Regions from separate parts of the Bacillus sp. ISL-39 genome, predicted to be linked through region 2. Evidence: a T-box and tRNA genes for the amino acid it is inferred to sense, from the RefSeq annotation. Region 2 holds a T-box; the other holds one or more tRNA genes.
What was found. The T-box of region 2 lies ahead of alaS (alanine--tRNA ligase). A T-box ahead of a tRNA ligase gene usually reads a tRNA of that ligase, here a tRNA-Ala.
Positions count from the first base shown of each region.

Region 1: it has a tRNA-Ala gene. The T-box ahead of alaS (alanine--tRNA ligase) is inferred to sense a tRNA for this amino acid. The anticodon was not compared.

Region 1 covers NZ_JAGGQM010000036.1:308-14,036, reverse strand. The annotation lists gene J7E37_RS21785 (DMT family transporter) at 1-288, opposite strand, end outside; gene J7E37_RS21780 (MgtC/SapB family protein) at 443-1,138, shown strand; tRNA gene J7E37_RS21775 (tRNA-Ala) at 1,246-1,318, shown strand; gene J7E37_RS21770 (glycoside hydrolase family 13 protein) at 1,365-3,077, opposite strand; gene J7E37_RS21765 (glycoside hydrolase family 31 protein) at 3,056-5,389, opposite strand; gene J7E37_RS21760 (glycoside hydrolase family 31 protein) at 5,408-8,812, opposite strand; gene J7E37_RS21755 (ABC transporter substrate-binding protein) at 8,879-10,153, opposite strand; gene J7E37_RS21750 (carbohydrate ABC transporter permease) at 10,169-10,930, opposite strand; gene J7E37_RS21745 (carbohydrate ABC transporter permease) at 11,053-11,928, opposite strand; gene J7E37_RS21740 (ROK family protein) at 11,938-13,158, opposite strand; gene J7E37_RS21735 (tetratricopeptide repeat protein) at 13,339-13,729, opposite strand, start outside.
Region 2 covers NZ_JAGGQM010000001.1:115,076-132,512, forward strand. The annotation lists gene recD2 (SF1B family DNA helicase RecD2) at 1-1,389, shown strand, start outside; gene J7E37_RS00535 (PRC-barrel domain-containing protein) at 1,501-1,977, shown strand; gene J7E37_RS00540 (hypothetical protein) at 1,987-2,178, shown strand; gene J7E37_RS00545 (YrzQ family protein) at 2,212-2,337, shown strand; gene J7E37_RS00550 (AI-2E family transporter) at 2,741-3,820, shown strand; T-box leader at 3,885-4,096, shown strand; gene alaS (alanine--tRNA ligase) at 4,172-6,805, shown strand; gene J7E37_RS00560 (IreB family regulatory phosphoprotein) at 6,885-7,154, shown strand; gene ruvX (Holliday junction resolvase RuvX) at 7,156-7,572, shown strand; gene J7E37_RS00570 (DUF1292 domain-containing protein) at 7,588-7,875, shown strand; gene mltG (endolytic transglycosylase MltG) at 8,263-9,414, shown strand; gene J7E37_RS00580 (O-methyltransferase) at 9,715-10,353, shown strand; gene J7E37_RS00585 (peptidase U32 family protein) at 10,359-11,288, shown strand; gene J7E37_RS00590 (peptidase U32 family protein) at 11,316-12,584, shown strand; gene udk (uridine kinase) at 12,589-13,224, shown strand; gene greA (transcription elongation factor GreA) at 13,432-13,908, shown strand; gene J7E37_RS00605 (peptidoglycan D,D-transpeptidase FtsI family protein) at 13,965-15,740, shown strand; gene J7E37_RS00610 (YrrS family protein) at 15,826-16,512, shown strand; gene J7E37_RS00615 (YrzA family protein) at 16,551-16,757, opposite strand; gene J7E37_RS00620 (amidohydrolase family protein) at 16,917-17,437, shown strand, end outside.

The DNA.
Region 1 (13,729 bases), on a different contig from region 2:
GCTTGCTACCGAGGTATAGTTTAGTGATTCAAACCAGAGGATAAAATGGAAGGCCAGAAATATCCCGGCTATTCCGGTGAATACCCAATCCCGTTTCGTAATAAGACGAAGTTCCGAAACATACTTTATAAGAAATACCGGCAGCATTAATAGTACTGAAAAAAATAATCGGTAAAAAGCTATGACTCCGGACGGCGCGGATGAGACCTTGACCAGGATCGCAGAAGTTGAGACTGCCACGACGCCGATTGCTACCGCCATATAAGGATTTACTTTAGGTGACTGCATTTCTATTCTCCTTTAAGTTACACAATGTGAATTAAATGTATTTTACAATGAATTCGAACTTTTATCTTGAATTAAATTTTATTTTTTATAAAAAGTTTAGTCTGTGATTTTTAGGGAAAGTAAATACATCTTATTTAGGGGCAGGAGAAACGATATGTTCTATTCAATTGATATGGAAATATTGCTAAAGTTGGGGATTTCCGCATTCCTGGGCCTGGTGATTGGGCTCGAACGGGAGATTAAAAGAAAACCGGTAGGACTTAAAACAAGCCTTGTTATATCGATCGTCAGCTGTCTTTTAACGATTGTATCAAGTGAGTCGGCTTATATGTTCCCTGGGGATGAAGATGTGAATATCACGATGGACCCGCTCCGTTTGGCAGCGCAAATCGTCTCAGGGATAGGTTTCCTAGGTGCCGGAGTTATTTTACGAAGAGGGAATGACACAATTTCAGGTCTGACCACGGCAGCGATGATTTGGGGTGCCGCTGGAATTGGCATCACGGTTGGCGCCGGGTTTTACTGGGAAGCCATTGCTGGTGTTGCTCTACTCATTGTGAGTGTGGAATTCATACCGTTCCTGATGACTTTCATAGGTCCAAGACAATTAAGGGAAAAAGAGATCCGGCTGCAGTTTAATGTCAATAGCCGGGAAAGCATAGCCGATATTATTACCAGGATCAAAGAGGAAAAAATCGCCTTAAAAAATGTCCGTATTAAGGATCTTGCAGAGGGAAATCAGCTGGTGCAATTGATTGTAACCGTGGACTTCCGCAGAAAGACGACGGATGTGTATGAAACGGTGTCGGATATTGAAGGGATCAACAGGGTTGAAATTGAAGGTTTGTAGGAGGAAAGCCGCTGAATTGCGGCTTTTTTATTTTTACATAAAATTTTGTCTTGCATGTCCAGCGAGATGGTTATATAATCTTTCTTGTACCTTATCTATTCAGATACGGGGGATTAGCTCAGCTGGGAGAGCGCAACGCTGGCAGCGTTGAGGTCAGGGGTTCGAGCCCCCTATTCTCCACTTACTAAAAAAGCCGTCAAACCAATTGGTTTGACGGCTTTTTTCATTATTGATTGTCCTTTTGATAATAGACCACTGTTTCATATGCCCTTAATTTGCCTAGTTCTACTTCTTTATAATTTTGTACGATTAATTCCGCATTAGTAATTTCAGTTAATAATGCTTCTCCCTCAAGGAAAATCTCCTCGCTGCTGAAGTTACATAACACAACAACCTTTTCATTCTCACTTCTTCGCTCATATGCAAAAATCTTTGGATGATCCTCAAGTAATAGATTGAAGTCACCGGTTGTGATAACATCTAATTTCTTTCTAAGAGCAATTAAATGTTTATAATGATAAAAAATAGACTCTTTATCTGCTAAAGCGGCTTCTACATTAACTTCTTTATAGCGTGGATTTACTTCGATCCATGGAGTTCCTTTCGTGAACCCGCTATGAATTTGTTCGTTCCACTGCATAGGAGTCCGGGCGTTGTCCCTGCCTTTTACATAAATCGAGTTCATGATATCTTCTGTTGGAACACCAAGAGAACGTTTTTCTTTGAACATATTTATTGTCTCGACGTCTTGATATTGTTCTATCGATTCAAACTTAACATTTGTCATTCCGATCTCTTCACCCTGATAAATATAAGGTGTCCCCTGCATCATGTGAAGGCAAGTCGCAAGCATTTTGGCAGATTCCACTCGGTACTCCTGGTCATCACCAAACCGGGAAACAATCCTTGGCTGGTCATGGTTATTCCAATACAAGCTATTCCAACCTGTGCCATGCAATTCAGTCTGCCACTTTGCCAGATTCTCCTTTAAATCAACCAGGCTCAAAGGTTTAAGATCCCATTTTTCAGTAGGACCACTATCTAAACCCATGTGTTCAAAGGTAAAAATCATGTTAATTTCCTTATTTTCAGGATTTGTGTACATAACCGCATCTGAAGTACTCGCTCCCGGCATCTCCCCAACAGTCAAAATATCGTAGTGAGATAGAACTTTTTCATTCATCTCTCTCAAGTATTCATGAATCTTTGGTCCATTTACGAAGTATGGACCTCCATCCCCATATATAGCACCTTCTTTAACCTCCCCATCCGGAAGACCAGGGACCTTAGAAATAAAGTTAATGACGTCCATACGAAAACCGTCTATGCCTTTATCAAGCCAAAATTTCATCATAGTGTAAATTTCATTCCTCAGAGCTGGATTTTCCCAGTTCAAATCAGGCTGTTTTTTTGAAAAAAGATGCAGATAATATTCATTTGTATTTTCTTCATAATCCCAGGCCGGCCCACTAAAAATCGATCCCCAATTGTTCGGCTCTTTTCCTTTTTTTCCTGGCTTCCAAACATAATAGTCTCGATACGGATTATCCAGGCCTTTCTTCGATTCTACAAACCAGGAGTGTTCGTCAGAAGTATGATTCACTACTAAATCCAAGATGATTTTCATTCCTCGCTGATGAGCAGCATCAAGAAGATGATCCACATCCTCCATCGTTCCAAATTCCTTCATTATTTGGTAGTAATCCCTTATGTCATAACCATTATCGTCATTTGGAGAATCATAGATAGGACTTAGCCAGATCACATCCACGCCGAGCTCCTTTAAGTAATCCAACTTTTGGATAATCCCTTGCAGATCCCCAATACCATCCCCATTGGAATCATAAAAACTTCTAGGATAGATTTGATATACTATACTTTTTTTCCACCATTGTTGGTCATTCTTTACCTTTTCCACTACAGTATCTCGATTTTCCATTTCTCCGGCTCCCTTACTTCAGATAAATTCTCAACCCTAACGTCTCCCGAGTAGCCATAAACCTTCATCCTTTTTACTTGGCTTTTCCACTGCTTATCTCCGCTTATATTTACATTAACTCTCAGATAACCGTCATTCATTTCAGTTTGGAAATTTGTGATGGAATATTGACCATCTTTATAGCCAAGGGAACTTCCATCATCTTCATACAAACTGAACTTCCCTTTATCACCAGCATAAACTTCAATCTCAAGGATTTGATTTTCAGTTGTGTTTTGAACCTCTGATCCAATAGGAAGAATGGTTCCTTCTTTAATAAAGATTGGGAGCTTATCTAACACTGCTTCAATTAAGACATACTTTCCACCTTGATATGATTCTTTAGTCCAGTAATCATACCAAGCTCCCTTAGGAAGATAGATGGACCGATGGGTCTTACCAGGCCGTAAAATAGGTGCGATCATGACATTGCTTCCTAAAAGGAACTGATCACTGATATTAAATGTATTTTCATCCTCAGGATATTCCATCACAAGAGGACGAACGATTGGGACTCCCGTTTGGGATGACTCATGGAATAGGGAATATAGATAAGGAAGCCACTTATATCTCAGTTTGATGTATTTTTTGACTATTTCAGTTGTGTCTTTACCAAAAACCCATGGCTCCTGTCGGATACTGTCCTGTACACTATGATTCCTGAAATAAGGCATGAAAGCCCCGACCTGCGTCCACCTGATCAACAATTCAGGTGTACAGTCAGAAGAGAAACCGCCAACATCCGCTCCAGTAAAAGCAACCCCTGATATGCCAAGATTCATGATCATCGGCAATGACATTTCAAGATGCTCCCAGTGACTTCGGTTATCCCCCGTCCAGACGGTGGCATACCTTTGGATACCCGCATAACCAGCACGAGTCAAAACGAAAGGACGTTTATTGGGAAGAAGCTCAGAAAGTCCTTCGGCAGTTGCTTTGCTCATGTAAAGTCCGTAGGTGTTGTGCATCTCCAAATGCGATTTCAGTTCTCCATCCACATCATGCATCACATCAAGATCCATGGTCTTGCTTTCATTAAAGACAGATGGTTCGTTCATATCATTCCAAATTCCCTCAATGCCGAGGTTGGTATAGAATTGATGCAAACTTCCCCACCAATTCCTAGCGTCAGAATTCATGAAGTCAGGAAATGCACTCGTCCCAGGCCAGACATCCCCATGATATATCTGCCCATCAAGATACTTACAAAACAGGCCTTTCTTTACCCCTTCTGTGTATACCGGATACTGACCATCCTTTTTCACTCCTGGATCTACAATTGGCACAACCTTGATCCCTTCATTTAATAGAGTAGAGATTAGATTATCAGGTTGAGGAAAATGATCCTTATCAAAGGTAAATACTCGATAATCTCTCATGTAATGGATATCGAAAAATATACAATCCAAAGGGATTCCTTCTTTTTTGAAACGATTTGCGACTTCCAGGACCTCTTCTTCTGACCGATAGCTATAGCGGGACTGATGATATCCAACCGCCCATTTGGGAGGAAGACTCATTTTTCCTGTCAGTTCAGTGTAAAGGGTGGTGATTTCCTTTAAATCCCCACCAACAAAAAGGTAGAAGTCGATTTGGCCACCATTGGCACTCATCCTAAATTTATTTGAATAGGTCTGGGTATCAAATTCGGTTTTAAACGTATTGTCAAAGAAAAGTCCATATGATCTTTGCTTGTTGTGAACAGTAAAATACGGAATGGATTGGTACAGTTCGACCGTGTCCTTATTGTGTGGTGCATAAACGTCCGTATTCCACATCGACAGTTTCGAACCTCTCTTATTGAGGAAGCCGGTCTTTTCTCCAAACCCATAAAAGGCATCTTCAGCTTCCATCAGTGAATCAAAAAATACTTCACCACTGTTTTTATAAAAAGCTGCCGGGCTCCCCGACTGAAAAACTGTTCTTTGATCTTTCGATATCTTTATTGTAAAAGGATCTTTGGTTACCTCAACTTTTACCGAATCACAGGTGATCATTAATTGGTCATACGATTCCTGAAACGATGCCTCATGAGGCACTTGCTTAAGTGAAACAGCAATGCTCGACCCCGATTCTACTTCTCCAAATGGATTTATGATGATCCTAGGAATCTTTTTTTCTGCAAAATAAATCAAAAACTCACCATGCTCATTTGTCCCTGTTAGCATATGATCTTTCCACGAGAAAGATTTGACTGACCCAACATGTAATTTAGGCTCGCCTTCGATCTTTTCCTGGGATGGAAGGACAGCAAAACTAGTTGTATCTAACACATTCATTCCTCCATGTACTCAAGCTTTTTTCTTTCCGTTTACAAAAACAGCTTTTCCTTCTGAGTTAGCTTCATCAGGAAGATAAACATCAAATTCTTCTGTTGGTCCACTTACTGAAATCCTCCATCTATCCGATTCTTCTATGACGTCAACACTCCACTGATTATTCAAGTGGTCATTGATTCTTTCTGATAATCCATCCTTCAAATAAACCCTCAATAATGGTCTGACATAACTGGTAATATCATTGGAAACCCAAGAACCTAATTGAAGCGTTTGATCCACATTCGTTAAAATTACGGACCCTTCTTTTACGTAAACAGGAATATGGTCAAGTGGTGAATCAATCAATTCATAGGCAGGACCAATAATTCTTTTTCCGTTCCAGAAATCAAACCAATTCCCTTCAGGGAAATAAACTTTTCTTGAAGTTGCACCTTCTTCTGTTACAGGAGCAACCAATAAAGAAGATCCAAAATAATATTGGTCGAATACTCCTTCACCTCGTTGATCTTCAGGGTTCTCCATAAATAAGGAGCGCATTAATGGAATACCTGTTTCACTAGTTTTTCTTGCTTCGTTCCAAATGTAAGGGAGCAGGTTCATTCGGACATTGGCATAAAATCTATATCCCTCAATTGCAACGTATTGATTGGTTCTCTCTGCAATATTCCATGGAGTGCGGTCCTGATTAAACTCACCTTTGCTTTCAGCGTGATATTGCATGATTGGGCAAAAGGCTGCCATAGCTGCAGATCTGACAAACAATTCGGCCGTTGGAATATCACCGTTGAATCCCGCTAAATCCCAGCCCCAAAATGGAATTCCTGACATCCCAGAAGTGATACCTGCAGCCAAAGATCGCTTAAAGGCGTCAAAAGTCGATCTTTCATCCCCTGCCCAATGTGCCGGGAAGTTTTGAGCTCCCATATATCCCGCACGGCTAAAGGTCATTGAATCTCCGCTTTTAAAGTCATTAGCGAATTGGTAGTACGCCTCTATATAATCATTTGGATACAAGTTACGCATTTCGTCGCCGGTTTTCCCATCAGCAAATAGCAATTCGTCTCCGAACACAAACTCCCCACCATCTGTTTTGAAGCCATCTACTCCAATTTCTAGCAAATACTTCCGTTTGCTAAACCACCATTCTTTGGCTACTTCATTTGAAAAGTCCATCAATAGACTTTCTTTAAACCAACCTTCAGGCATCCTGTATGGAGATCCGTCTTTCTTTTTGACAACATATCCATTTTTCAGCATATATTTTTCATCCGCATCTTTTTGTGGATGCGTTTGCCTGTTTAAGTATTTTTTAATCGGAATCTGCCACAGAAGAACTTTCAACCCGTTATCATGCAGGTATTCAAACAATCCCTTCGGATCCGGCCATCGTCCCCATTCAGGAAACTCAATTTCGTTGTAGGAATGACTTTCTCCATTAACTTTCACATCATATTGGGCATCATTGAACATGTAATAAGTGGCTTCATCACTCCACTGTTCCAGGACTAGAACAGTTGCTGGTATCTGATATTCATTTGTTTTCTCAACTTCTGAACGGGTCAGACTGTCCCTGTCCCAGTTATTGCTCGACATCCAGGGTCCAAATGCCCAAACGGGTGGTAATACTGGTTTGCCAGTTTTCGAAGTAAAGGTTTCAATCACTTCTTTTGGTGTTCCAAAGAATGCGGTAATAAAGGTGCTTTGTTCTTTTTCTGACATCCTTATCTTAATAGACATGGCATCCTTCAATGAGTGAGCGATGTCAAAATGGGTGTACCTGTTGGTATTAACCACCAAGCCATATCCCATTGAACTGATGTAAAAAGGAACAGGTATATAAGTCCTTGTACCTTGGTCTCGATACTGGTTATAAACATAGCAATCAATGATATTCCCTCGCTGCTCAACAGCGTTATATCTCTCTCCGAATCCATAAAAGCTTTCGTTCATCGGTGTATGCAAATTAAGCCTTAAGTCTCTTATAAACTGATTTTCATCAGTCGTACATTCAATAAAGGAAAGGAAATCATGTGATTTTAAAAGTGTTTTGTTGGCATCTTTTATGCAAATAAAAAATGGATCTATCTGCAGGTCAATAGTAAATTCTTGGTTCATGGATCTAAGGGTAAAAGCTTCATATTCTGCCTGGAGAAATTCTTGATTAATATTAGAATCAATATTGATATAAAACTGGTCTTCATTGAAGCCCAAATTGATTTGTAATGAAAAACCATCCTCATCTTTCGCTAACAAGACTACTTCACTCTCAGCCTTTTCAAATAAGCGGAATTCATTTAGTACCCGGCGTTTTAGAGGGGTGATTGGAAACCACTCTGATTGCACCTTAAGGTTCTCGGCTTGAAAAGCAGAGAATTGATAACTGAATTCCTCCTGCTTGGTCTGAGGCTCGATAATTCCAGTCCAAATGTATACTTTTTTATCCTCAAGATATTTTCGAGTCAACTCATTTTTCTTTACTGTTTCACCGCTAGTTGACTTTAAAGTTAATAAAACTGAATCTACTTCGCCTTCAGGCCATACCTGGCAAGCTACTGTTATAGGTTCTTCGGTAGTCGGATTATGTGGACTGCGTTCTGTAAGCTGCGGTTCGTAAATGTTATGATTGCCAAAGGGTGTATGTACTATTTTGTACTCTTCTATTGAATCAACCTTATAGTGGTCTATCATTTCAATAATCACTTTTCCAAGCTCGGATTCCTCTGTTGACTCTTTTTCAATTAACCCTTTTGCCAAATTTAAATAGGTATTTGCTTTTTCATAGTTGCCCTTTTCCAAAAAATACAAAGACAATAGTGCGGTTGCTGAAGAAGATTTTTTCTTACCTTCAATCGTTTTTAGTACCCCTGTATTATTCACTAACTGCCTTTCAATTTGACCAACTGCTTCTACCACAATTAAGTCTTCCGGAGAAAACAATCCATATGGCATAACTGCAGTAAGCATATCCAAAGAAATTTGCCGTTCATTCACTGCATCAAGCAACATCCCCCCAGAAAGTAGAAAGTCAAAGACAAAATCTCTGATTTCCGTGATTGTTTTTTGGAGTTCATATTGCTGGAGATAATTTTTGGATTGAGTTAATGCCGCATATACCATTGCAATGTTCGAAACATAAATATCTTTCTTGCCGTCTCCCCAGATACGTTCAAAAGGTTTTCTCCAATTATCCTGGAGAAACGTTAAGTAAGGTTGAACATTAACTGCTTTCAAACTCTCACTATTTATTTCTTTTAAATGGTTCTGCACATTCCATAACCAGGTAGCAATAAGGTATATGCTGTCTTTATCGAGTTGAGGTTTATGGTTAAGAAGAATTCTTTCCGAGGATGGATAATCATTATTTAACTGGTATACATGAGCTTTAAGCAGCTTGCTGAACATTGCTTTTGAATCCATATGTCTCTCCCCTTATGTTAGAAGAGAAGGATATGAGGATGCCTCGATATCCTTCTCCAGATTTGATTACTTCAGCTTCTCTAATTCTCCCTGCATAACTTTCAACGCTTCTTCAGGGCTCTTTTTACCATTCACCACATTTTCTAGTTCCTTTGTGATCAGGTCACTCATTTTACTCCAATCTTCAATTACTGGAGGTAAAACAAGCGTATCCATTGCTTCAAAAATAACTTCCCTGCTTTCTGGAGGAGTTTGTTCCAGATAAGGCTTTAAGATATCTTCATTCGTGATTGCTGGAAGTTCCCATGAACTTGCAATTCGAATTTCTGCCGCTTCGTCACTAGCGCTCATGAAGCGTGCAAATTTATAAGCAGCGTTTTGAGCATCTGAGTCCTTTGAAACTGCTAATCCATTTGCGAAGAAGTGATGAGCCTTTTGTGTATTGCCTGCTTCAAGTGCAATATCCCATTTGAATGGTACATCTTTGAAAGCGGATAGCATCCAGATTCCAGTATGCAAGATTCCGATTTGACCGTTCTTAAACAAATCTTCTGGTGACTGGCCAGATAGATCACCTACAGAAGGAGTAACTTTATATTTGTTCACCTTATCAACCATATATTGAAGAGCTTCTGCATTTTCAGGGCTATCGATGGTTACTTCTGATTTGTCTTCATTGAATACAGATCCGCCATTCTGAGCAATAACTTTATAGAATTCATGGAACTGAATCGGTGAATAAGTACCCCAGATCTTTTCACCCTTGTTTGTGAGTTTTTGTGCTGCTGCCAATTCATCTTCCCATGTCCATTCTGCAGTTGGATAATCTACTTTCGCTTTATCAAACAAGTCTTTATTGTAGAAAGTAACAACGTTTGAGAAGCTTTCCACCATTCCATATTGCTTTCCTTCGTATTGATAAGCTTTATATGCTTCTTGATTTAATTTAGATGGATCAAAGTCCTTATCTTCTTCAATGTATTTAGACAGGTCCGCTAAAGCTCCCTTCGAGGCATAACTAACGAAGTTTTCATAGTTAAGCTCGAATACATCCGGTGCTTTTCCGCCAGCAATCATGGTTTGCAGCTTTGTAAAATAATCATCATAAGCAGCAATCTCATAATCTACTTTTACATTTGGATTTTGCTTTTCAAAAGCACTGATCATGTCCTGTAGGTCTTTTTCATGGTCAGTACCTGGTGAAAAGGTAAAGTAATTGATTGTTACCTTTTCATCTTTGCTGTCTCCAGAGCTTTTTTCCGAATCAGAACATCCTGCCAACACAGTAAAAGTAAGCATAAATAGTAGAACAATAGCCGAAATAAGCCTTTTGTGAGTCATCTTAATTCCCCCTTATTATTCTTTCATTCCACTCATTGTCATTCCTTGAATAAAGTACTTCTGCGCAAATAGATAGACTGCAAGTATTGGCAAAACACTAATGACCACACCTGCCATCATCATGTTCCAATTCGTTTCCCACCTCCCTTGCAGAAGAGATAATCCTAACGGCAAAGTAGCAAAACTTTTATCATTAATTACAATAAGTGGCCATAAGTAATTGTTCCAAGACTGCATGAATGAAAAGATGCCTAACGTCGCGAGTGTTGGTTTAGATAACGGCATGATTACTCGCCAGAATATTGAAAAATGGTTGGCACCATCCATGAATGCAGCCTCTTCAAGTTCTTTCGGAATCGACAAGAATGCCTGCCTTAACAAAAAGGTTCCAAAAACACTAAACAATCCAGGGACGATTAATGCCTGGTATGTATCAAGCCAGCCAAAGTTTTTCATTAAAATAAACTGAGGTATCATGGTGACCTGCGCTGGAACCATCATAGTGGCCAGGTATAATAGGAAGAGTTTATCCCTGCCCCAAAATTGCATCCTGGCAAACGCATAAGCTGCCATAGAACATAAAAGCAGTTGGCCTAAAGTAGTAAGAACCGCCACTAACAAGGAGTTTCCCAAAAAGTGAAGCATTGGGAACGCCCCAGTCACATCCTTATAGTTTTGAAAGGTTGCATGATCAGGGATAAACTGTGGTGGAAAGACCATTGTTGCTCCTTGATTCTTTAATGAAGTAGAAATCATCCATAGAAAAGGAAGCAGCATTGCAATTGCACCTAAGATCAAAACGATGTACAGTAAACCTTTTTTAAATATCCTAAGACTTGTAAGTTGATAGTCGTTCTGAAGGACAGTTGATTGTTTTGTAACCGTATTCATTTCCATGTTCAATCCGCCCACCTTTTCTGCATTTTCATCTGGATCAAAGTAATCACAAATATGACGATGAATAAAATCCATGACATTGCGGAAGCGTAGCCCATTTCAAAATACCGGAAAGCATGATTGTATATGTTTTGAACTAGCACATTGGTTGCGCCGCCAGGACCGCCTTCAGTCATGATCATGACCTGGTCAAAAACTTGGAATGAGTTAATCAAAGAAATGATGGTTACAAAAAATGTCGTAGGTGTCAAAAGCGGGAGGGTGATATTCCAGAATTTCTTCCAGGAATTTGCCCCATCGATATCTGCGGCTTCGTAGTAGGAGGTAGAAATATTTTGTAGGCCGCCTAAGAATAGTACCATAACAAATCCAATGTCTTTCCAGACACTTGTGATGATGATAGCTGGCATTGCTAGACTTTCATCTTGGAGCCAATTAAGCCCCTCAATACCAACAAATGATAAGAAGTAATTTATTAATCCGTAACTAGGGTTGAACAGCCATTTCCATACAAGAGATACGGCAACCCACGATGTCACTACTGGTAAAAAATACGCTGCTCTGAAGAATGCTCTTAATTTTACTTTTCTATTAAGCAGCAAAGCACATGCTAATCCGAAAATCATTACTAAGGGTAAATATCCAATAATGAAAGTTATCGTATGGGTAAACGCTGCCCAAAATTCTTTATCCACCATTAGCTGTTTGTAATTATCAATTCCGACGAATTCCATAGTGGATATTAGGTCCCAGTTCGTAAAGCTGATGGCTAATGATGATAAAAGCGGGAAAACGATAAAAGTCAAAAAACCGATTAAATTGGGCAAAAGGAACACAGTTACCCAAAAGGCTGTCTTTTTCTTTGTCATACCAACCATGTTCTCACCTCAATTTAATATAGATTTAGATTCTTCATAGATTGGAGCCTGAAACAAATGAGTGATTGCGAGTAAGGCTGCCCCTTTTAGCCATGAATCATCTCCGAGTTCTGTTGGCCTTATTTCTGTTTGGATATTTGCGGCTGAAAAAAAGTTCACCCTTGCAATATCTACAGCGGCATCCAGGAATAAGTGCTTGTATTTCATCCCTTCTCCAATAAGCAAAATTGTATGGGGATTAAGTGCGTTAATTGCATTTAGTATGCCGTATCCCAGGTTTTCACCAAATGATTTCATCAATTCAATTGCAAGAACATCACCTTTTTCTGCTGCAGTAGATACTTCTTCAAATGAAAAATCTTCAATGATTGTTTCAGGATAGCTTTCTTTTATCTCACTGCCACGGTTAAATAGAAAGAATTCAGATGCATACATTTCAAGGCAACCTTTTTGTCCGCAGTGACATGGATACCCGCCAATTTTCATTACCGTATGGCCAAACTCACCAGCCCCCCCGGATTCTCCGTAATAAATTTTCTTATCGACCACGAGGGACATACCTAATCCGGCACCAACAGAGATACAGGCGAAGTTTGATAGCTCTTTTCCTTCTCCATACCATAATTCAGCCATTGTGTAAGCGTTGACATTTTTATCAATGAATACAGGAATATTGTTCAGTTGCTGGCTTAACAATTGACATAAAGGAACGTTCTCCCATCCCAGCATTGATGATCTAACTATTGTCCCTTCCTGGCGGTTAATTAATCCGGAAGCTGCGATTCCAATACCTATAAGTTGTTCCATTGGCTTATCAGCACTTTGTAAAAGCTCCTTAATTTCATCAGCAATCATCGATACAACATCCTGGATATTATCAAATCTGTTAAACTTCTTTTCTACTAATTTCATAATGTCAGCATTTAAATTGGTTAAAGCGAATAGAACTCTTTTCTCTTCGATCTTCACACCAACCGTATAGCCATAATCCGCATTAAACTCCAGCAGTACAGGCCTTCTACCCCCAGTGGATGTCGCAACACCAACTTCCCTTACCAGATCAACGGCCATTAGTTCGTCAACAATGTAAGTGATTGTCGATAAACTCATCTTGGTAATCTTAGAAACATCAGACCTGCTGATTCTGCCTGACTTCCTTATTAAATTAATTACTATGGAACGGTTAATTTCTTTGATTAGATCCTTACTGCCTTTCCTAAGTCCATTCATGTAATCCATCTCCATAATTTACTAATTAAAGAGTAACTTACTTTCTTCATTGAAGCAAGTAAGTTTTTTCAATATTTTTCGACAATTTTATGTACAAATAAATAGACTGCTGATTAGCAGTCTAGCTGGTCTTCTTATTGAAGATAAGCACCCGATAGTTTAAGTACATCTTTTCACAAACTATTTCCAAACTTCATCTAATTTATCCGAATAGAAATCAATCGCCTTTTTATAACTTAAGATTTTATCGTCTGTTGTTGTATTTATTAAGCATTTCAGTAACAGCTCCATCGCTTTATTATGCTCGTTTAAATTATACAAGGTCATCGAATAGAATGCTTGAATTGCTCTATTGTTTGGAAAAGTTTCAATTCCCTTTTGAAATGTCTTTTTAGACTTTTCATATTCCCCCAATGTTCTATATGTACTACCTAATCCTATAAAAGCTCCTTCCAGTTCATTTGGAGCCAACCCTAATTTGATTGCAGTTTCGTAAAAGGGAACTGCTTTGCATTCTTCTCCTAATAAATCATAACTCCAAGCACACTGGTAGTTAATCGAAGCATTTTCA
Region 2 (17,437 bases):
ATGTCACCAATGATGATCCTGACGGGCGGACCCGGCACAGGGAAAACAACGGTCATCAAGGGAATTGTTGAGCTATATGCAGAGCTGCATGGCTGTTCTTTGGATCCTAAAGATTATAAAAAAGAAGAACCTTATCCGTTCTTGCTTGCAGCTCCGACTGGTCGTGCAGCTAAGAGGATGACTGAGTCAACCGGCCTGCCTGCCGTGACCATCCACAGGCTGCTGCGCTGGAATGGCGCGGAAGGCTTTGACCATAACGAAGACCAGCCTCTTGAAGGGAAAATCTTGATCATCGATGAAACCTCGATGGTTGATATATGGCTGGCTCATCAATTGTTCAAGTCGCTCCCTGACAATATACAGGTCATCGTAGTGGGAGATGAAGACCAGCTTCCATCAGTAGGACCCGGCCAGGTACTGAAGGATCTGTTGGATTCTGGAAGGGTCCCGACCGTCAGGCTGACGGATATCTACAGGCAGGCTGAAGGTTCGTCGATTATTGAACTCGCTCACCAAATCAAAAATGGCTATCTGCCAGACGATATTTCCGCACAACAGCCGGACCGATCGTTTATAAAATGTACGACCAGCCAGATTCCACAGGTAGTCGAAAAGGTAGTCGCGAATGCCAAAAAGAAAGGGTATTCCCCTAGGAACATCCAGGTACTGGCACCGATGTACAGGGGTCCAGCCGGTATTGACCGTTTAAATGAGCTGCTGCAGGATTTATTCAATGCGAATGCTGATGGCACCAGGAAAGAGCTGGCGTTTGGCGATGTGAAATACCGGATCGGCGATAAGGTCCTCCAGCTAGTCAACCAGCCGGAAGCCAATGTATTCAATGGGGATATGGGTGAGGTAGTCGCGATCTTTTACGCAAAGGAAAACACAGAAAAACAAGATCAGCTGATTGTTTCCTTTGACGGCATTGAAGTCACTTATAACAGGCAGGACCTGTCGCAAATCACCCATGCTTATTGCTGTTCAGTACATAAATCCCAGGGCAGTGAATTTCCGATAGTTGTCCTTCCGGTGGTAAAAAGCTACTACAGGATGCTGCGCCGGAATCTGATTTATACAGCGATCACCAGAAGTAAGCAATTCCTCATTCTTGTTGGCGAAGAAGAAGCACTGAAAATGGGGATTGAACGCTCTGAGGATACAGCAAGGAATACCACACTGGTTGAGAAGCTTGTACAAATGCTGCCTGGATTGAATGGTGAAGCAGGCACAAAGGAACAAGGCAAGCCCCATCCGGAAAATCTAAGTGGACAAAATATCCCAATAGATGAGGAAACGGATTATATCGACATCATCAAAAAAGCTGATCCGCTGATAGGGATGGGCAATCTGACTCCTTATGATTTCATGGAGGAAAATGAGGCTTAAGAATCTGCGATTATTGCGGATTCTTTTATATTATCCATGGAAAACCTTACACCTCATGAATTGCCTGCAGTCAGTGGAAACTAAGAGTGTTCGGAAAGGCGGGACACACTTTTGCGGACATTTTCACTTTTAAAGGGACTGCCTGTATATGAATTGGCGAGTGGTCAGAAACTGGGCGAAGTTTGTGATGTGAGCATTTCTGGCAATGGAAGCGTAGTAGGCTTACTTGTAAAAAAGGGTGCGTTCATCAAGAAAACGTTTCAGGTCAAAGTGGACAAGGTTTCATCCTTTGGTGAAGATGGGGTCATGGTGAAAGACAAGTCAGCCTTGGAGCGATTGGAGACAGAGCCTGAATATACATTTGAACATAATGAGAGCCTCGCTGGGAAAAAGCTTCTTTCGAAGGAAGGGGAGCAGCTGGGCTTGCTGGAGGATGTATATTTCATGGAAGAAGTGGGCACGATTGTAGGGTACGAATTAACGGATGGCTTTTTTTCGGATATCGCGAATGGGAAGCGTGTCATTAAGACCACTGGTCCACCTGCAATCGGAAAGGATGCCATCGTCGTCACTGTTAAATCGAGATGAGGTGTCCTTATGTTAAGTTGTCCCAATTGCAGGAGCAAGGATATCGGTAAAATTGGCATCAACCAATATTACTGCTGGAATTGCTTCATCGAACTGTCTCTGAACAATGGCTTGATCCATACCCATCAAGTCGAAGAAGATGGAACATTGAGCTCACTTGATGATTTATTTGAAGAAGATCAACGTCAATACGGCATATAAAATAAATCGAAGAGGTGAAGCACATTGAATAGAATGTTAACCTCCGTAATCGCTTTTGGTGCTGGCATGGCAGCTTACAACTATACGTCCAACAATAATATGTTGTCTGGAAGAAAAATGAAGAGGCTTGGCAGGAAAATGAAGAAAGCTTTATTTTAATTTGCTTAATGATAAACCCCTGTAATTTTTGCAGGGGTTTTTTACTGTTTAACAGGAAAACAAGCTTTGTTTTTCCTAAATTTATGCAGACGGCATGATTATCAGATTTCATTGCTCAATTAAGCATCATATTTGGGAGATTATTTTGTTTTTTTGCTTAATTATAATCGATTATTAAGAGAATAATTTTTCCAATTGCACTGTTCTGGATTTGTTTTACAAATATTAACTGAAAAACACAATTTCTAGTCACGAAAAAGCATTAAGCAGGAAAAATTTCGCTAACTGATAACAAAAATAGCTACATAATCTCAAAAAAAGTCTCTATAAGCATCCTCGCGAGGCCAAAAATGCATAATCCGCCACCTTTTTTTCAAGAATAACAGGAAGGTAGGTGAAGATATTGAATATCCAGATGAAATGGTATTACCGGCTCGGATTTCTTCTCCTTTTATTCATTGTGCTATTTATTTTCATAAAATTACAGTCCATTTGGATTCCGTTTTTGGAAGTATTGATTTCACTGCTTGTTCCTTTTTCCGTGGCTGCGTTTATTACATATTTGCTCCATCCTATTGTTGAGGCCCTTCATCAAAAGGGCCTTCATCGCGGGGTTTCGATCCTGATCATCTATATTTTGTTCTTTGGCGGTGCTGGGTTTGCTTTTTACAAAGGGGTCCCCGCAGTGATTCGCCAGCTGGGTGACCTGGCGGAGAATGCTCCGTATTTTGCCGAGCAATATAGGCAAATGGTAAACAATATTGTCGACCAGACCTCGACTTGGCCGGCAGGGATCCACGAAAGAATCGAGGAGGGAATTACACGGATGGAGCTATGGCTTGATGGAGTGCTTGCAGGTACGATGGCTTTCCTGATGGATATCATAAATTCGATATTGACGATAGCGGTTATCCCGTTTATCGCTTTTTACATGCTGAAGGACTTCGATGTCATGAAGAAAGCGGCATGGTATCTGACACCGCGGCAATGGAGACAGCCAGGCACAAAGTTCCTGCACGAAGTCGACAAGTCGCTCGGGAGCTATATCCGGGGCCAGCTGCTCATCTGTCTGATCATTGGTGTTCTATCTTCGTTGTTTTTTTGGATGGCGGGCATCAAGTATTCGCTGCTGTTGGGAGCAATCGTTGGGATAACGAATGTAATCCCTTATTTCGGTCCGATTATCGGAGCTATTCCAGCTGTGATCATCGCAGCGACCATGTCGGTGAAGATGGTGCTTTTATCACTAGTGATTGTATTCTCGCTTCAGTTCCTCGAGGGTAATATCCTTTCCCCGCTTATTGTCGGGAAAAGCCTGCACATGCATCCGCTGATGATTATGTTTGCGCTGCTGGCAGGAGAAGAGGTTGGCGGCATTCTTGGATTGATTCTTGCTGTTCCTGTCCTGGTTGTATTGAGGGCGGCATTGATTCATGCAAAAGATCATATCATCCTTGAGAGAAAGAAAGAACGACCTTCATAATTTTTGCCAAGTCGTTTGACAAACCGCACCTGGCTATATATAATTCGGCTATAGATTAATAATTCGAAAAGTGTAGAAGGAACGAGTATGTTATAGACCATTGTCCAGAGAGGGATTCCCAGGCTGAAAGAATTCCCGGTGAAGGATAACAGAAGGCTATTCCGGAGTGCAGGCAAAACCTGCCGTAGCAGCTGCGTTAAAGCGTTTTTGAGAGATGGGCGCGTGTCTTTGTGTCCATAATCAGGGTGGTACCGCGAGCAAGCTCTCGTCCCTGTCCAGGGATGAGGGCTTTTTTTGTTGTCTAAAATCCCTGAAAGCTAAAATTTCACTTGGGTTTAGGAGGTTAGTTTTATGAAAAAACTGACAGGTGCTGAAATCAGAAAAATGTATCTTGATTTTTTTAAGGAAAAGGGCCACGCAATCGAGCCGAGCGCATCGCTCGTACCTCACGATGATCCTTCCCTTCTTTGGATCAACAGTGGTGTAGCTACATTGAAAAAGTATTTCGACGGCCGTGTGATCCCGGCAAATCCGCGTATCACAAATGCGCAGAAATCCATCCGTACGAACGATATCGAAAATGTCGGCAAAACAGCGCGCCACCACACTTTCTTTGAGATGCTTGGAAACTTCTCGATCGGTGATTATTTCAAGGTAGAAGCAATTGAATTCGCTTGGGAATTCCTTACGGATGAAAAGTGGATTGGCTTTGATCCTGAAAAACTTTCCGTAACCATCCATCCGGAAGACGACGAAGCTTTCAATATCTGGAGAGAGAAAATCGGTGTTCCTGAAGAGCGCATCATCCGCCTTGAAGGGAACTTCTGGGATATCGGTGAAGGTCCAAGTGGTCCGAACACAGAAATCTTCTATGACAGAGGACCAGAGTACGGCAATGATCCTGAAGATCCGGAATTATATCCTGGAGGAGAAAATGACCGTTATTTAGAAGTCTGGAACCTTGTGTTCTCTGAATTCAACCATAATCCTGACGGAACATACACACCGCTGCCAAAGAAAAATATTGATACAGGTATGGGGCTTGAGCGTATGGCTTCTGTCGTTCAGGACGTTCCGACAAACTTTGAAACAGATTTGTTCATGCCCATCATCAATGCGACTGAAGAAATCTCCGGTGAAAAATACGGTCAGTCCAAAGAGAAGGATGAGGCGTTTAAAGTTATTGCTGACCACATCCGTACGGTAGCATTTGCTGTCGGCGATGGTGCCCTTCCTTCAAACGAAGGCCGCGGGTATGTACTTCGAAGATTATTGCGCCGCGCTGTGCGTTATGCCAAGAAGCTGAACATCAACCGTCCATTCATGTACCAGCTTGTGCCTGTGGTTGGTGAAATCATGCATGACTTCTACCCGGAAGTAAAAGAAAAGACCGACTTTATCCAGAAGGTCATCAAGAATGAAGAAGACCGTTTCCATGAAACGCTTCATGAAGGACTTTCGATTCTTTCTGAGCTAATCAAGAAGGAGAAGGAAAAAGGCAGCGGCATGGTCCAGGGTGAAGATGTCTTCCGCCTATATGACACTTATGGTTTCCCTGTCGAGCTGACAGAAGAGTATGCTGAGGAAGAAGGCTTGAAGGTCGACCATGAAGGCTTTGAAAAAGAGATGGAGCTGCAGCGTGAAAGAGCACGTGCTGCACGTCAGGATGTAGGTTCCATGCAGGTTCAGGGCGGTATTCTTGGCGACATTAAAGAGAGCAGTGAATTCGTCGGCTATGATAATTTCGAAACAAACAGCAAGATTGTTGCATTGGTCAAAGAAGGCGAGCTTGTTGAAGAAGCGAATGCAGGCGATGAGATCCATTTCATCCTTGATGTTACACCTTTTTACGCAGAAAGCGGCGGCCAGATTGCCGATAAAGGAACCCTTGCAGCGAATGGTGTTAAGGTATCTGTCAAGGATGTAAAGAAAGCTCCTAACGGACAAAACCTTCACCATGCAGTTGTAGAAGAAGGCAAGGTAACCAAAGGCCTTGAAGTAACAGCTCAAGTGGACCAGGAAAACCGTGCAAGAATCATCAAGAACCATACAGCGACACACTTGCTTCACCAGGCATTGAAGGATGTGCTCGGAGGTCACGTAAACCAGGCAGGATCTCTTGTCGAGCCTGACAGACTGCGTTTCGACTTCTCTCATTTTGGTCAGGTGACTGCAGAAGAGCTTGAGCAAGTAGAATCAATCGTCAACGAAAAAATCTGGAGAAGCATTCAGGTTGAGACCAGCTTCAAGCCGATTGCTGAAGCCAAAGCCATGGGCGCGATGGCATTATTCGGCGAAAAGTATGGCGATATTGTCCGTGTCGTAAAAGTCGGCGACTATAGTCTTGAGCTTTGCGGCGGCTGCCATGTTCCAAACACATCCGTCATTGGACTGTTCAAGATTGTATCTGAAGGCGGCATCGGTGCAGGAACTAGAAGGATTGAAGCTGTAACAGGGGAAGCGGCTTACAAAGTGCTGAATGACCAAATCGGTATCCTGAAAGATGCTGCAGCCAAATTGAAGACATCTCCTAAAGATGTTGCAAACAGAATTGACTCAATGCTTGCTGAAATGAAGCAGCTTCAGCGCGAAAATGAATCCCTTTCGGCAAAATTGGGTAATATTGAAGCAGGAAGCCTTACTTCTAAGGTCAAAGAAGTGAATGGTGTCCAACTGCTGGCAGCCCGTGTCGATGCAGCTGATATGAACAGCCTGCGAAATATGGCTGATGATTTAAAGCAGAAGCTTGGCTCAGCAGTCATCCTCCTTGGCATGACCGACGGCAGTAAAGTGAATCTGATTGCAGCAGTGACAGATGACCTGATCAAGAAAGGCTATCAGGCTGGGAAACTGATCAAGGAAGCAGCGGCAATTTGCGGCGGAGGCGGCGGAGGCCGTCCGGATATGGCCCAGGCTGGCGGAAAAGACCCTTCAAAACTCGACAATGCGCTTCAATTTGCCGAAGAATGGGTGAAATCAATTTGATATAAAAGTAAAGTAGTGTAGAATGAAGGTATCTTGAAGAAAATTTTACCGGCCATTTTTTAAAAGTGAGGTGCATTCGATGAGCTCGTTTGACAAGACGATGAGATTTAATTTTCCCGAAGAGCCTTTTGAGCATGATGCCAATGAAGTCCTGCTGCAGGTGTATGAAGCCTTGCAGGAAAAGGGATATAACCCGATCAATCAGATTGTCGGTTATTTGCTCTCCGGCGACCCGGCCTATATTCCCCGCCATCGGGATGCCCGCAACATCATCCGCAAGCTGGAGCGGGATGAAATTATCGAGGAACTGGTTAAATCCTATTTAAGGAACCATCGAGAGGGGAAATAAATTGCGGATCATGGGACTAGATGTCGGCTCGAAAACAGTCGGCATTGCACTGAGCGATGAACTGGGATGGACAGCTCAGGGGCTTGAAACATTGAAAATCAACGAAGAAGAAAATGTGTTTGGTTTTGATGAAATTGGTAAAATAATAAAAGAGTATGAAGTCGACAAGGTTGTCGTCGGGCTGCCAAAAAACATGAACGGCACAATCGGCCCTCGCGGAGAGGCGAGCCAATTCTATGCCCGTGAATTGGAAGAAAGGTTCGGTGTGCCTGCCATCCTTTGGGACGAGCGTCTGACGACAGTGGCTGCCGAGCGGGTTTTGCTCGAAGCAGACATGAGCCGAAAAAAAAGGAAAAAGGTCATTGATAAGATGGCTGCAGTAATGATTTTACAAGGCTATTTAAACAGCCAAAATTAAATTGAGGTGACTATAATGGACCACGGCGAAAACAACATCACAGTAGTAGACGAAAACGGCAATGAACAATTATGCGAAGTACTTTTCACATTTGACTCAGAAGAATTCGGCAAGTCATATGTGCTTTATTATCCAGTAGGTGCAGAGGACAACGATGACGAAGAAATCGAAATCCACGCTTCCGCATTCAACCCTTCAGAAGACAATGAAGATGGCGAACTAATGCCAATCGAAACTGACGCAGAATGGGACATGATCGAAGAAATGCTGGAAACATTCCTTGCTGAGCAAGACGAAGAATAAAATATTCAAACTGGGACCAGGCGAATAATGCCTGGTCTTTTTATTTTTCCTCGGATACTCCTATCGGCGAAACGGAAGGGAGAGTCTGCGGAAAGTGTCCGATAGAAGGGATCTATCGGCCAAACAGAAGAGAGAAATCGTGAAAAGTGTCCGATAAAAACGAGGTTTCGTATCGAGTTATTGAAGCCCAGCACTACTAATTAATGAGTCGGTTATATTCATATAAAAACAAGCGTGAATTCGCTGGCGAAATTTAGGTTAATTTGTCGTCTGCAGTATTTTTTCGTAATTATTTGCAAATAAAAATAGAAATTATAGTATAATGGTTCGAGATGTGATATTAGAGAGTATCCAGGAAGTAAGTTTTTGTTAACTGGAGGGGGAACTATGTCAGACGAGAAAAATATAAAAGATTCGAAAACAGATAAAAAGCAATTGATTGCTGAAAAGCTGGTTGAACAGCAGAAGGAAGCGAGAATCGTTAGGAAGATTGTCTTCATCACCTCGATCGTGGGGATTCTGCTCATTGGGGCAATTGGCGGTGGCGGCTATTATTATATCAAGGAAGCCCTGAAACCAGTGGATGAGAGCAGCAAGAAAACAGTGGACGTCAATATACCGATAGGCTCCTCAACAACCGGAATCGGACAAATTCTCGAGGATGAAGGGATCATCAGGGATGCCAGAGTCTTTAAATATTATGTGAAGTTTAAAAACGAAGCCGGCTTTATGGCGGGCGATTATAAAATGAAGCCTTCCATGACGCTTCCTGAAATCATCACAAGCTTGAAAACCGGGAAGGTCATGCAAGAAGTTGTCATGAAAATAACGATTCCCGAGGGTAAGCAATTAAAGCAGATTGCTGGGATTATTGCCGAAAAGACACAGCAGGACGAGGAAGAGATTTTCAAACAGCTGAACGATAAAGAATTCATCAATAAGATGATGGGCAAATACCCTGATGTTCTCACAGAGGAAATCCTGAAAGATAATGTCAAGTATCCGCTTGAAGGCTATCTTTTCCCGGCAACTTATCCTTTTTACTCAGAAAAGCCGACAGTCGAGGAAATAGTAACTGTCATGCTTACAAAGACGAAGGAAGTGCTCGGTGAATTCAAGGGGCATATGGAAGAAAAAGAACTGACTACACATGAATTGATGACGATGGCATCGCTCATCGAAGAGGAAGCTACTGAGAAAGTAGACCGCGATAAAATCGCCAGCGTGTTCTACAACCGCCTTGAAGATGGAATGATGCTGCAGACAGACCCAACTGTTCTCTATGCGCATGGAGAACATAAAGACAGGGTGTTTTACAAGGATCTTGAAATCGATGATCCATATAATACCTATAAAATTCAGGGTCTGCCACCGGGTCCAATCGCCAATCCGGGGCTAATGTCAATCGAAGCTGCGCTTGCACCTGCTGACACAGATGATATGTATTTCCTTGCCACCTCTACAGGGGAAGTGCTCTTCTCTAAAACGCTCGCAGAGCATAACCGCAAAGTGAATGAACATATCACAAACAAGAAATAACTGTAAATTTAAGGGAAATGCAGAAAGGTTAGCATTTCCCTTCTTATTGTGATAAAATAATACAAGTGTTTTTTTGTAGTAATATTACTGTCCAGTGTGGGCTCTCGATGGGAGCTCAGATTCATTTGATAGCGTGTATTGCAGAAGTAGGAGTTGTGGCTTTTAGCTTATGAACCTGTAGGCAGCATTGCCTGAAGGTGTTCCTCTTAACCTGTGAACGCTATTTTTTTCATGTTCGGATAGTCATTTAAAAATATCTACTCTTGCTGAGATTCAGCTTTTGAATAGAGGTGAAGCAGCTTGCTTAGTCAAGAGCTGCAAAGTTATATAGATACTTTAATACAGCCCAGGAATGGCCTCCTGTTAGAGATGGAGGAATATGCAGATCAAAATGGTGTCCCGATTATGGAGCCGGCAGGTATTGAAACCATGCTGCAGCTCTTAAGAATACAGCAGCCGAAAGCGATTCTGGAGGTAGGAACGGCAATTGGCTATTCCGCACTAAGGATGTCGTTCGCCCTGCCGCAAACAAAGATCGTTACTTTGGAACGTGATGAGGAACGGTTTAAGCTTGCTGTTGATTATATTAAGAGGGCAGACAGGCAGCAGCAGATCATCCAAATCAGTGGAGATGCGCTTGAGCTGGTTGAGGAAGTTGCCGGCTATGCTCCGTTTGATGCCATTTTTATTGATGCGGCCAAAGGGCAGTATAAGCGCTTTTTCGAAATGTACTCCGGGTATTTGAAACCAGGAGGAATGATCATTACGGATAACGTCCTTTTTAAAGGGCTTGTATATAATCAGGAAGCCGATAGCAGAAGACTTCGCAGCCTGGTAAAAAAAATAGATGAATTCAATCGCTGGCTTGCTGCCAATCAGGAGTATGATACTGTCATCCTTCCGATTGGCGATGGTATAGCGATTAGTAAGAAGAGGTGAACGGAATGAATAAACCTGAATTATTGGTAACTCCAAAGAGCGTTGAGGATATTATTCCACTCGCAGAGGCAGGAGCAGATGCTTTCTTGATTGGTGAACAGAAATTCGGCCTGCGCTTAGCTGGCGAGTTTAACCGTGAAGATGTAAAGCAGGCGATCGAACAGGCTCATTCAAAAGGCAAGAAAGTGTATGTCGCTATGAATGCGTTATTTCATAATGAAAAAGTGGACTTGCTTGGTGATTACCTGACTTTCCTTAAGGATGTCAATGCGGACGGAGTCACATTCGGCGACCCTGCTGTTTTGATGGCCGCAAAGGAATATGCTCCGGAAATGAAGCTTCATTGGAGCACGGAAATAACAGGCACGAACTGGTATACTTGCAACTATTGGGGCAGAAAGGGTGCTAAACGCGCCGTTCTTGCAAGGGAAATCAATATGGACGCGATTGTTGAAATCAAGGAAAATGCCGAGGTTGAAATTGAGGTACAGGTTCACGGAATGATGAATATGTTCCAGTCAAAACGCTCGTTGCTCGGACATTACTTTGAATATCAAGGCAAAGCGCTGGAAGTTGAAAACCGAAAACAGGAACGCAATATGTTTCTTCACGATAAAGAGCGCGAGAATAAGTACCCTATTTTCGAAGATGAAAATGGCACACATATTATGAGTCCTAATGATATTTGCATTATTGATGAACTGACGGAGCTTGTGGAAGCCGGGATCGATTCTTTTAAAATTGACGGCATCCTGAAGAGCCCTGAATATATTCTTGAAGTAACGAAGCTTTACCGTAAAGCCATTGATTTGGCTGTTGAGGATCAAGATCAATATGATGAAGAAAAAGACGGGTTGCTTGATGAGGCGGAAGCACTGCAGCCGCCAAACCGGCCGCTGGATACAGGATTCTTTTTCAAAGAGACGGTTTATTAACAGAGAGAACAATAAGGAGGTTGCATGATGACAGCAGTAGCAGATAAAATCTCACAGATTGTTGACGGAAAACGCGTGATTGTCAAAAAACCAGAACTGCTTGCGCCAGCCGGAAATCTTGAGAAACTTAAGATTGCCGTCCAATATGGTGCAGATGCCGTCTTTATTGGCGGACAGGAATATGGCTTGCGCTCGAACGCAGACAATTTTACTTTTGAGGAAATGAAGGAAGGCGTGGAGTTCGCCAAGAAATACGGAGCAAAAATCTATGTTACAACAAACATCTTTGCACATAACGAAAACATCGATGGGCTTGAGGACTACCTTTTAGGCTTAAAGGGAGCCGGCGTGCACGGCATCATCGTTGCTGATCCATTAATCATCGAAACTTGCCGCAGGGTTGCACCTGAAATCGAGGTCCACCTGAGCACACAGCAATCCCTTTCAAACTGGAAGGCTGTCCAGTTCTGGAAGGAAGAAGGTCTGGAGCGAGTTGTTCTTGCGCGTGAAACAAGTGCTGATGAAATCAAGGAAATGAAGGAAAAGGTAGATATCGAAATCGAAACCTTCATCCACGGTGCAATGTGTATTGCTTACTCAGGCCGTTGTACATTGAGCAACCACATGACGGCACGCGATTCGAATCGCGGAGGCTGCTGCCAGTCCTGCCGCTGGGATTATGATTTGTATACACTTGAAGGAAATGAAGAGAACGCTTTGTTTGCAGAAGGCGACTCACCTTTCGCGATGAGCCCTAAGGACCTTAAGTTGATTGAATCAATTCCGCGCATGATCGAGCTTGGCATCGACAGCCTTAAAATCGAAGGCCGCATGAAGTCGATCCACTACATTGCAACGGTAGTCAGTGTATACCGCAAAGTGATTGATGCATATTGCGCGGATCCTGAGAACTTCGTTATCAAGCAGGAATGGCTTGAGGAATTGGATAAATGTGCAAACCGTGAGACAGCAACTGCCTTCTTTGAAGGAGTTCCAGGGTATAAAGAGCAAATGTTTGGAAACCATAGCAAAAAGACAACTTTTGATTTTGCCGGCCTAGTGCTTGATTACGATGCTGAGACACAAATGGTGACACTTCAGCAAAGGAACTACTTCAAGCCTGGCGACGAGGTTGAATTCTTTGGGCCTGAAATCGAGAACTTCACTCATGTTGTCGAGAAGATTTGGGATGAAGATGGCAATGAACTGGATGTTGCCCGCCATCCGCTGCAAATCGTCAAGTTCAAGATGGACAAGCCTGTCTACCCAAATAACATGATGCGGAAGGAGAAGTAAATCAATGGACCGCAAACCTGTTGTAATTGGTGTAGCCGGCGGCTCCGGCTCAGGAAAGACTAGTGTAACAAAAGCAATATATGATAGCTTTAAGAGTCAATCAATCCTGATGATTGAACAAGACTACTATTACAAGGACCAAAGCCATCTGCCAATGGAAGAGCGTTTAAAAACAAATTATGACCATCCGCTGGCATTTGACAATGATCTGTTGATCGAGCATATCCAAAAGCTGCTCCGCCACGAGGCGATTGAGAAGCCGGTTTATGATTATGCCGTCCATACTCGATCAAGCGAAGTTGTCCATGTTGAACCGAAGGATGTTATCATCCTTGAAGGAATCCTGATCCTTGAGGACGAAAGATTGCGCGATCTGATGGATATCAAGCTTTATGTCGATACAGATGCCGATCTGCGGATCATCCGCAGGCTGCTTCGAGACATCAAGGAGCGCGGCCGTTCAATGGACTCGGTCATCGAACAGTATGTGACTGTGGTTAGGCCGATGCACAACCAGTTCATCGAACCGACGAAGCGTTACGCAGATGTGATCATTCCGGAAGGCGGCCACAACCATGTTGCGATCGACCTGATGGTAACAAAAATTCAAACAATTCTTGAACAAAAATCATTTTTGTGACACAATAGCATAGATAATGTGGACATGGAAGTACTTGAATAAAGTGCTTCCTTTTGTCCAATGAGAAATAAATGGCCTGAAGTGGCTCTATTTAAATCGCGCGCCCTGCCCAAGGACGCGCTCCTGTATATTTTTCAGGATACATAATATAATATTACACAATCTATTTTATTGGGGATTTGTGAAGACTAGAAGGAGTGAAGTATTTTGGCTACAGAAAAAGTGTTTCCTATGACACAGGCAGGAAAAGAAAAGCTGGAACAAGAATTGGAACAATTAAAGACTGTTAAACGAAAAGAAGTTGTTGAGAGAATCAAGATCGCTCGCAGCTTTGGCGATCTTTCAGAGAACTCTGAGTACGATTCCGCAAAAGAGGAACAAGCCTTTGTAGAAGGACGTATCACGACTCTTGAAAATATGATCCGCAATGCAAAAATCATCCAGGAAAATGAAGTGAGCACAGATGCAGTCAGCCTTGGCCGTACAGTGACTTTCGTCGAGCTTCCTGATGGCGATGAAGAATCTTATACAATAGTAGGAAGCGCTGAAGCTGACCCGTTTGAGGGCAAAATCTCGAACGACTCTCCGATTGCGAAAAGCCTGATGGGCAAAAAAGTAGGGGACGAAGTGACTGTCCAGACTCCTGGCGGTGAAATGAACGTTCGCATCACGACAATAAAGTAAATACCATATGTTTGAAACCTCGGCACCTCGTCAACACTTTTGACGAGGTGTTTTTTATGCGAAAAAAAAGAATGGTGGCATGGATTTCCATTTGTATAGCTGCCTTTTGTCTGCTGGTTTTAAGGCTGGCCCAGCTGCAGTTATTTGAAACGGAATCCTTTTCCAGGCATGAAATTAATCTTATAGAAGCAAGCGTCAAGCAAAGGTCGCAGGAAATGGTCGTAGATAATGGGAGAGGAAACTTCCTCGACCGCTCAGGGGCCCCTTTATCCTATGAAACTTCGTCCGTTCTCGTCCTGTTCCCCTTTTTAAAGAAGATGGACTGGGAAGCTGACAAGGTTGCGCGTACTCTAGGCATATCTGTATACTCATTGAAAAAAGCAGTGGAAAAGTCCAAGGAACCATTTGCTTTTGGCGATCCGGACCCGGTGATTTTGACAAAGAGTCAGATGGAAATTATTAATGAGCTGGAAATCCCGGGAGTTTTTGCCGTTGAGCGGAAGTATCCAATGGAGAAAGTGCCGGCTGCCCAGCTTCTGGGTATCATAGGCGAGAATGAAGCACTTCTAAAATCAAGGTATGGCGAGAAAGATTTCCTGCCAAGAACCTTGATTGGTCTCTCCGGATTGGAAAAGAGCTTTGACGAGTTCCTTGTTGCTGAAGGGAAATCAAAGCTGGTTTATCATGTCGACGGAGAAGGAGCACCACTATTCGGGATTAATGTAAAATACATTGACCCAGCAAATCCTTTTTATCCAATTAACCTCCAGACTTCAATAGACAAAGACCTGCAATTGCTTTTAGAGGACAAAGTTGATTTGCACAACATCAACAGAGGCGGTGTGGTGCTTCTCGATATTGAAACAAACAGTATACTGGCAATGGTGTCAAGGCCTGTCATTAATCAGGGAAAACCCTTCGATGATGAAGGAATAGAAAATATGATGGTCAAGCAGCATATACCCGGTTCCATCTTTAAAACGGTTGTTGCGGCGGCAGCGATCGATCAGGGACTTGATGATCCAGCCAGGAAATTTGATTGCAGCAAAACAATCAGCGGTGCACCAGATTTGAAATATGACTATGGAATGCTCAATTTCACTGATAGCTTTGCAGTAAGCTGCAACAGGGCTTTTGGAGAAGTGGCCAGGGAGCTTCAGGAGCAGGACCCCAATATGCTCGAAAAATACGCAGAGAAGCTGTCAATCACTGGCGGTACAGGATGGAAGGGTGATATTTTCCATCTTGAAGATTTCAGCCAGCTTCAGGACGAGGAAAAGGGAAGGGTCTTTTTATCTGATGAAGCACGGAAAGATAAAAATTTTGCAGCTTTATCGGGAATTGGCCAGCATGAAGTAAGGGTGTCTCCCCTCGCCGTTGCGAACATGATGGCTACAATCGCCAGGGGCGGGGAAAAAGACATGATCAGGGCTGTTCTGTCCATCCAGTATCAAAATGGTGCTGAAATGACTGAATTTCCTAAACAGAAGCTTGAAGGAGACAAAATATCTCCATTCACCGCGATGAAACTACAAAAGCTTTTACGAGAGGTTGTTGTGAATGAGCAGGGAACGGGTAGGTGGTTCAGGGACTTGCCGTATGCCGTGGCGGGAAAGTCTGGAACAGCGGAAACCGGGATTTACAATAATAGCGACAAGCAGCTGCATAATAAGTGGTTCGCCGGATATTTTCCCTATGAAAAACCTAAGTATGCTCTTGTAACTGTCAACTTAGGGGTTTTAGAAGATGAAGGCGGTGTGAATCCCCTTTTTGCAGATATAGTAAAAGAGGTGTATGCATTTAACCATGCTGAAGGTCCTGAAAACAATTGAGCCATCATTAGATGAATATAAAATCCTTCAAGTTTGCCCCCAGTCATGGTAGAATGTTGACAACCTTATAAGGGAGGGAAAGATCTTGAAGCACGATGATTATGATAACCTAAATGAGGGGACACGTTCACGATTAAGGGCTAAGCGCAGAAAAACGAACCTTATTTTAAATAGCTTGATTGTTGTCGTCATTTTGTTAATTGGAATTGTCTCATTTAACATTTTCTTCAGCAATGATGAAGGGGCAGCCGATCAAAACGGTGTTGCGGCCGAGAAGGATAAGGACGCAGCCTCTCCAGATAAAAAAGAGGACACCAAGGATACGGCCAAAAAAGACGATAGCCAGGATTCAGATAAAGAAGCGGCTGATGAAACAGAGTCAGAAGAGGCTGTTGATGAGTCTGAAAATGATGAAGAATTGGCTGATCCAATTGTGACTGAGGGCGGCAGTGATGCCAATGTGAAACAAACAATTGAAAACCCTGAATGGAAACCCGTCGGTACTACCCAATCCGGCGAACATAATACCGTATTCGACCAAAATGCAGTAGATTGGCAGGAAATGATTCTGGCCTATTCCTACGCTACCGGAATCAATAAAGACAACATGACAGTATGGTGGAATGAAAATGGCGGTGCGCCTAATACAGCGGTTGGAACGATTTCTGAGAAGGGCAGTGACCAGACATTCAGAGTTTGGATTCAGTGGGTGGACGGCGAAGGCTGGAAGCCAGTAAAGGTAGAAGAATTGATTCAAAACGATAAGCGATAAAGATGTAAAGGGAAAGGGGCGAAAGAATGGCAGCCCCTTTATTTTTTTGCCTTGAAGTGGACAACAGCGGAATAGAACAGCCTTCCTTTATCATCTAGATGCATCTGGTGGGACACAAGATGGACAGACAGCATGATCGCTTTATTGATTTCGATTTGCTTATTGATTTTTTTTTCAAGAGTTTTTAAATCGACCGCTTCAAAAAATTCAACCTTGTCTTCTATCAGTTCAAATTGGAAATCCATATATTCCTTCTCCTTTTGATTCAACAGTATCTACACAAAATAAAATAGCAAATTCTCTATAAAAATGAAACTTATTTTGATAAATTAAAACGGCAGGCATATTTTAATGACTAGCACCAGATTCTAGTAAGTAAGTGTTCTTACATAGGAGAGATTAATATGACGAGGAAGATATTTTATAATGGGACGATTGTTACGAGTAACACAGATCATGCAGTGATCGAGAATGGGGCTATTGCCGTTGAAGGGGAGAAAATCATCTATGTGGGCATCACGCCTGATGATTTTAACTCTTATGAGGAAAAAGTAGATTTAAAAGGGAATACCCTGCTCCCTGGCCTGGTCAATACCCATGGACACACGCCGATGTCACTGCTGCGAGGCTATGCGGATGATTTGCATTTGCAGACATGGCTGGAGGACAAAATTTGGCCGCTTGAAGCTAAATATACACCTGAACATGCAAGATGGGGTGCGAAGCTATCTATCCTTGAAATGATCCGCACTGGTACAACGACATTTGTTGACATGTATGACAATATGGATGAGGTCGCAATGGCAGTTGAGGAAGCAGGCATCCGTGGAGTGCTGTGCCGGGGTGTGATAGGCTTTGGTTCGGAGGAACTTCGACAGAGCAAGCTTAAGGAAGCGGCAGATTTTGCAAAAAGCTGGAATAACGG